Regions from separate parts of the Pseudomonas sp. KU26590 genome, predicted to be linked through region 1. Evidence: riboswitches for the same ligand, from Rfam matches in the RefSeq annotation. Region 1 holds a riboswitch; each other region holds the start of a gene.
The links. Region 1 has a riboswitch for cobalamin ahead of OKW98_RS16960 (ABC transporter substrate-binding protein). Riboswitches for the same ligand answer to the same signal wherever they lie in the genome.
Positions count from the first base shown of each region.

Region 2: another riboswitch for cobalamin. It lies ahead of cobO (cob(I)yrinic acid a,c-diamide adenosyltransferase); the one in region 1 lies ahead of OKW98_RS16960 (ABC transporter substrate-binding protein).
Region 3: another riboswitch for cobalamin. It lies ahead of OKW98_RS13785 (CbtB domain-containing protein); the one in region 1 lies ahead of OKW98_RS16960 (ABC transporter substrate-binding protein).

Region 1 covers NZ_CP110644.1:3,857,941-3,860,199, reverse strand. Annotated here, with positions in the region: gene OKW98_RS16960 (ABC transporter substrate-binding protein) at 1-992, opposite strand, end outside; cobalamin riboswitch at 1,135-1,331, opposite strand; gene OKW98_RS16955 (aspartate/glutamate racemase family protein) at 1,867-2,259, opposite strand, start outside.
Region 2 covers NZ_CP110644.1:1,970,514-1,972,772, forward strand. Annotated here, with positions in the region: cobalamin riboswitch at 479-705, shown strand; gene cobO (cob(I)yrinic acid a,c-diamide adenosyltransferase) at 812-1,423, shown strand; gene OKW98_RS08880 (cobyrinate a,c-diamide synthase) at 1,420-2,259, shown strand, end outside.
Region 3 covers NZ_CP110644.1:3,165,533-3,167,791, reverse strand. Annotated here, with positions in the region: gene cobW (cobalamin biosynthesis protein CobW) at 1-172, opposite strand, end outside; cobalamin riboswitch at 300-525, opposite strand; cobalamin riboswitch at 651-884, shown strand; gene OKW98_RS13785 (CbtB domain-containing protein) at 981-1,190, shown strand; gene OKW98_RS13780 (CbtA family protein) at 1,202-1,921, shown strand; gene OKW98_RS13775 (cobalamin biosynthesis protein) at 1,918-2,259, shown strand, end outside.

The DNA.
Region 1 (2,259 bases):
TGAGTGGCCTGGGCCAGTTGTTCGATACCGTCAAACAGCCGAACGCTGGACTCCATGGCGCTGGCGTCCATGATCACGATGCGATTGTTTTTCACCGCGTCCATGTTGCGTGTGACGGGGTCGGAGCGCAGGAACGCCAGCTTCTTTTCATGATCGTCAGCCGGGAAGCGGCGACGGTCCATGCGCGCGATGACCAGCACCGTCGGATTGGCCTTGGCGATGGTTTCCCAGCCCACGGTCGGCCATTCCTCGTCGGAGTCGATGACATTGCGCATGCCCAGGGTGTCGAGCATGAAGTTGGGAATGCCCTTGCGCCCGGCGACGTACGGGTCGACGTTGATGTCCGGGCTGGAGAACCAGAACACCGCCGAGACGGGTGGGGTGGCGTGGAGTTTTGCCTGCACCACAGCCCGGGCCAGCCGTGTCTGGTAATCGGCGATCAGTTGCTCGCCACGGTCCTGTACGTCGAAGATCTGCGCCAGATGACGCAGGCTTTTGTACAGCGTGTCGATGCGGAAGGCTTCGAGGCGCGTGCCGTCGGCGCCGACGCGGTTGTTCTTGCCCTCGCAGTCGGACGGCAGGATGTAGGCGGGAATGCCCAGATCGCGAAACTGCTCGCGTGTGCCGACGGCGCCCTGCGGCCCGACCATCCATTCAAACTGCACCGGGACGAAATCCGGGCGTTTGCCGATCACTGATTCAAAACTCGGCGCGTTGTCGGCCAGGCGCTCGATGCGGTCGTTGAGGGTTTGGTACTGGGGCAGGACGGGGTTGAACCACAGCGACGTGCCCACCACGTTCGGGCCCAGGCCGAGCGCATACAGCATCTCGGTGGCGGCCTGGCCGATGCTCACGGTTTTCTGCGGAGCGTGGTTGAAAGTCAGCGCTTGGCCGCAGTTGTCCACGGTCAAGGGGTAGACCGTTGACGCCGCCAGGGCGGCAGTGGGCAGTGTCAGCGTGACGAGCAGGGCGGCGAGGCGGCGCAGCGGCATGAACAGCGATCTCCAGAAAGCCTGAATACTGGGCGAAGCAGGCGCTGGAAAGTCCATCCCGACAGGCACACCACAGAAAAGGGCGAGCACAGCGTGCGCGCACGACGCGCAAACGGGAGTCCTTCCCCGGACACCCCGCCGGTGAATGAATATGCTGGCCGGCAGGTCTCCTGACTGGCGCTTCATTGCCTTGCTTCGGCCTTCCCGGAGTAACCCAGTGGCAAACAGGAAGCAGGGCTCGGCGCCTACAGTTGCGGGGACAGTTCCCTTCCAGCGCGCAGTACGCGCCTGGGGATTCCCTATTAATTCCGAGTGGAAACCGGCGGCGGCGATACTAAACGATTCGGCGGGTGGAGGCGAATGCAGTGGCGGGAAGGGGCGTTTTGCGGGCGGCACCGGGCTCATCATCTGCCCGAGCACTTGCGCAGATCCGGCACAGTACCCGATCCGTAGGAGCCGGCTTGCTGCGGGCCGCGATCGGACGAACGCGGTGTGTCAGGCTAAATGGCTGGCGGTGGCAGATCGCAATCGCGGGCAAGCGCGCTCCTACAATGGATCTCGGCAACGCGCGCAATCGTCGGCGCACACAAAATCCGTAGGAGCCGGCTTGCTGCGGGCCGCGATCGGACGAACGCGGTGGGTCAGGCTAAATGGCTGGCGGCCGCAGATCGCAATCGCGGGCAAGCGCGCTCCTACAATGGATCTCGGCAACGCATGCAATCGTCGGCGCACACAAAATCCGTAGGAGCCGGCTTGCTGGCGAATGCGTGGTGTCAGGCGACAGGAAGTTAACTGACCCACCGCGTTCGCCAGCAAGCCGGCTCCTACAGGCGTCGTCAGCCATTCCTTCGCGTCCGGCACCCGAAACCATGACCTACAACTTAAACGGCCAACCGACGATCTTCTTTGGCCGTGGTGTCGCGTAGGTCCGCACTTTCGAGGTCTTCAATCCCAGACGCACCAACGATTCCGCCAGTGCCACCGCTGCCGTGACGCCATCGACCACCGGCACGCCGGCGCGGTCGCGAATGAGTTGATCCAGCCCGGCCATGCCACCACAGCCCAGGCAGATCACTTCGGCCTTGTCCCGGGTCACCGCTTCGATGGCCTGCTCAAGGATCGCCTCAACCGCACGCTGCGGGGATTCCTCCAGCTCCAGCACGCTCATGCCGCTGGCCCGCACCGACGCGCAGCGTTCATACACGCCAGCCAGCTTCAGGCGGTCTTCGATCAAAGGAACGGTGCGGTCCAGCGTCGTGACCACCGC
Region 2 (2,259 bases), 1.9 Mb from region 1:
AGCGGCGCGAAGCCCGCGGCAAACACACCCCTCCGTGGGAGCCGGCTTGCAGGCGAACCTGATTCATCCCTCGCCGATGATGTGACTGCCTTGACCCCTTCGCCAGCAACCCGATATCTACGGATTGTGTGTACGCCACAGATGGTGGGCGTTACCGAGATCATTGTAGGAGCGCGCTTGCCCGCGAAAGATTTTGCCTGTGACACATCGGTCGCCTGAACCACCGCCTTCGCGGGCAAGCGCGCTCCTACAATGGGGCGTGGTTTACCGACTTCCGCATTGACCGCTGAACCTGCGGGAGCAAGCTTGCTGTCGAACGCATTCGTGCAGACGCTGCACTGTCGTGTGGCCCGACGCCTTCGCCAGCAAGCCGGCTCCTACGATCTCGCGTTTCAGGCAGGCACCGGCTTCTACGGTTTCGCACTCAAGCAGAGGCATGTGCGATCCCTTGATTGACGCTCTGGGGTCAACCCTCTAACCTTCGCGCCATGTTTCAGGTGCCCGGGACTAGGTTGGTCCAATGGGTGAAACAGGGAAGCCGGTGCGATTGCTTGTGCGATCAATTCCGGCGCTGCCTCCGCAACGGTAAATGAGTCAAGGCCACGCACAATGCCACTGTGTTCGCTGAACATGGGAAGGCGCCTGGCCTGCCACGGTTGTGGCAACTCATGAGTCCGGAGACCGGCCTGATCCATCGAACAGCATCACGGAGGGCGATGCTCTGCTGCAGGCCGGGCCTTGTCCGGTGCCTGCCGACAGTCTTTGCCTGTGCCCTCCGTTTGCCACACCTGCCCTCAAGCGGAGAGCTGAGATGAGCGAATCCCCCGAACGTGACGAACGCCACCTGGCGCGCATGCTGCGCAAAAAGGCGGTGATGGACGAGCGCATTTCCAGCGCGCCGAATGAATGCGGGTTACTGCTGGTCCTGACCGGCAACGGCAAGGGCAAAAGCAGCTCGGCGTTCGGCATGCTTGCCCGCGCCATGGGCCATGGCATGCAGTGCGGCGTCGTGCAGTTCATCAAAGGCCGCCACAGCACCGGCGAAGAGATGTTTTTCCGTCGCTTCCCCGAACAGGTGCGTTACCACGTCATGGGCGAGGGCTTTACCTGGGAAACCCAGGACCGCCAGCGTGACATCGCCGCCGCCGAAGCCGCCTGGGCCGTGACCCGGGAAATGCTCAAGGACCCCTCCATCGGCATGGTCGTGCTCGATGAGCTGAACATCGCCCTCAAGCACGGCTATCTGGACCTGGAGCAGGTGCTCATCGACTTGCAGGCACGTCCGCCGATGCAGCACGTGATTGTCACCGGGCGTGGGGCGAAGCAGGAATTGATCGACCTGTCCGACACCGTTTCCGAAATCGGCGTGGTCAAGCATGCCTTTCAGTCCGGTATCAAGGCCCAGAAAGGCATCGAACTGTGAGTGAGCGTCAACCCCGCCACTGCCCGGCAGTGCTGATCGCCGCGCCTGCGTCCGGTCAGGGCAAAACCACCGTCACCGCCGCACTCGCCCGTCTGCACCGCAATCAGGGGCGCAAGGTGCGCGTGTTCAAGTGCGGGCCAGACTTTCTCGACCCAATGATTCTCGAACGCGCCAGCGGCCGTCCGGTGTACCAACTGGACATGTGGATGATCGGCGAGGACGAAAGCCGGCGCCTGTTGTGGGAAGCCGCCGCCGATGCCGACCTGATCCTCATCGAAGGCGTCATGGGCTTGTTCGACGGCACGCCCTCCAGCGCAGACCTGGCCCGGCGTTTCGGCGTGCCGGTGCTGGGCGTGATCGACGGCACGGCCATGGCCCAGACCTTCGGCGCATTGGCGCTGGGATTGGCGCGGTATCAGCCGGATCTGCCGTTTGCCGGCGTGCTAGCCAATCGGGTTGGCACGGTGCGCCACGCGCAGTTGCTGGAAGGTAGCCTGACCGAAGGCCTGCGCTGGTACGGCGCGCTGTCGCGTGAGACTGACATCGAGCTGCCCAGCCGGCACCTCGGCCTGGTTCAGGCCAGCGAGCTGAATGATCTGGACATGCGCCTCGACGCTGCCGCCACCGCGCTGGCCAGCACCTGCGACGCCACATTGCCGCCGGTTGTGACCTTCACCGCGCCCGAGTTCGTTCCCGCCGAACCGCTGCTGGCGGGCGTGAAAATCGCCATCGCCCATGACGAAGCGTTCGCGTTTTTCTACGGCGCGAGCCTGGACCTGCTGCGGGAGATGGGTGCCGAACTGTCATTCTTTTCGCCGATCCGCGACCGTGAATTA
Region 3 (2,259 bases), 690 kb from region 1:
TGGTGCATTGCTTGAGGATGTCGCCGTCGATGCCCAGTTCGCCGAATTCATTGACGATGACGGCGATGCGTCGGCCTTCGGCGTTGTCGAGCATATGCCGCAGCAAGGTGGTTTTGCCCGAGCCGAGAAAGCCGGTGACGATGGTGACGGGGAGTTTGGCCAGTGTTTTCATCGGTTGCCCTCAGGCATGCGGCAGGGCAACGAGGACGAAAACAGCGCAGGGCCGGCGGAAGCTGGCGCGCGGTTTGATTCGCCACCGGATCACCCCGCCCGGTTGTAGTGGAATTCCTCGGCCGCTGGCAGGCGGTCCGATTCGAGGCAGGTCTCCTGGCTCACGGCGGCCGGTCGCTGACAGGCATCATCAGGCGACTGGCATTCATCGCGCCTTCCCGCTCGTGCAGTGGCTGTGCAATGAAGCTGTCCGTTTACAGTTGCGGGGGCAGCTGCGGCTTGAAACCGCATTCCCTTCTTAGCGCCGGTGGCCTTCATAAAGACGGCCGGCGAACCTCAAGTGCGCAAGGCTACGCAGTGACTGGAGGCCGGTCAATCGTGCTGTTGCAATGATTGCCGCGCCAATTGATGCACCGAGCGCTGCATCGATTGACATACCGGTTGACGGGTCGATTGACGAGCCAAACAGCCCGTGGTCTCCTACACACCTTGTTACGGGTGCCCTTCACAGGGTGAAACGGGAAACCGGTGCGTGCAGACCTTCGGGTGTGTATCAGTCCGGTGCTGCCCCCGCAACGGTAAGCGAGTGAAGAGTCAGATCCACTGTGTCGGCAACGACATGGGAAGGGGATTCTTGAAGGCACAACGGCTGTAACGGCTGTTGCATGTGCCCCTCGCGAGCCCGGAGACCGGCCCGACAACGCTACATAACAACCCGCGGTGGGCGGGCGCTGTTGAGCACTGCCGGCATTCGCCTGCGGTGTCTTCGCGCCTTTCCGTCCGCTGAATCCATTTCAGAGGGAAGCGCCATGTCCATCAGCACACCCCGCCAGACGTCCGGCACCAGCACAACCACCACGACGATCGTTGCGAGCACGCAAAGCCAGCGCCTTGTCGCCGCCGCCAGCGCGATGTTTCTCGGTGCGTTTCTGGTGTACTTCGCCGGCTTCTCCCATATCGATGCGGTGCACAACGCGGCACACGACACCCGTCACAGCTCCGCCTTCCCTTGCCATTGAGACCCGCCGCCATGTTCAAGCGAATTGCGCAAACGGCCGGGTTTACCGGACTGCTCGCCGCGCTGTTGTTGACGCTGCTGCAAAGCGTCTCGGTGGCGCCACTGATCCTGCAGGCGGAGACCTACGAAAAGGCCCCGACCACTGAGATCCACGAGCACGCCGAGGGTGCGATGGCCGGCCACGTCCATGACGCCGAAGCCTGGGAGCCGGAAGACGGCTGGCAGCGCGTGCTGTCCACCACTGGCGGCAATCTGGTGGTGGCGGTCGGATTCGCCTTGATGCTGGCGGCGCTGTACACCCTGCGCACGCCGACGAGCGCTCGAGAAGGCGTGCTCTGGGGATTGGCCGGTTATGCCGTGTTCGTGCTGGCGCCAACACTGGGCCTACCGCCTGAACTGCCCGGCACCGTCGCAGCGGACCTGACCCAACGGCAGATCTGGTGGGTCGGCACTGCCGCCTCCACGGCTACAGGCCTGGCGTTGATAGTGTTTGCCAAACACTGGGCGCTGAAAGTGTTGGGCGCAATGATTCTGGTGGTGCCGCATATCGTCGGCGCCCCGCAGCCGGCGGTGCATTCGGCACTCGCCCCGGAAGCCCTTGAGGCGCAATTCAAGATTGCGTCGCTGCTGACCAACGCGGTTTTCTGGATTGCCCTGGGCTGGATCAGCGCCTGGCTGTTTCGCCGCAGTGAAACGCCGGCGACGCAGCCCGGGTTGAACCCCGCACTGTGAATGATTCGCGCGACCGACCGCTGTGGGTGGTCGGTCTGGGCTGCCAGCGCGGTTGTTCAGCGCTGGAGCTTCGGCAGTTGATGGATGACTCTCTGCGCGAGTTGCGCCTTGGGCTGAGTGACATTGCTGCCCTCGCCTCGATTGAGGGCAAATCGGCTGAAGCGGGAATGCTGGAACTGGCTCAGACGCTGGGCCTGACGGTCGGATTCTTCTGTGCGGGTGACCTGGCGGCCTACGCGCCACAGCTGACTTACCGCTCGGACATCGCTTTTGAGCGCACCGGCTGCTACGGCGTGGCGGAAAGCGCGGCGTTGGCGATGGCGACCCGGTTGACCGGC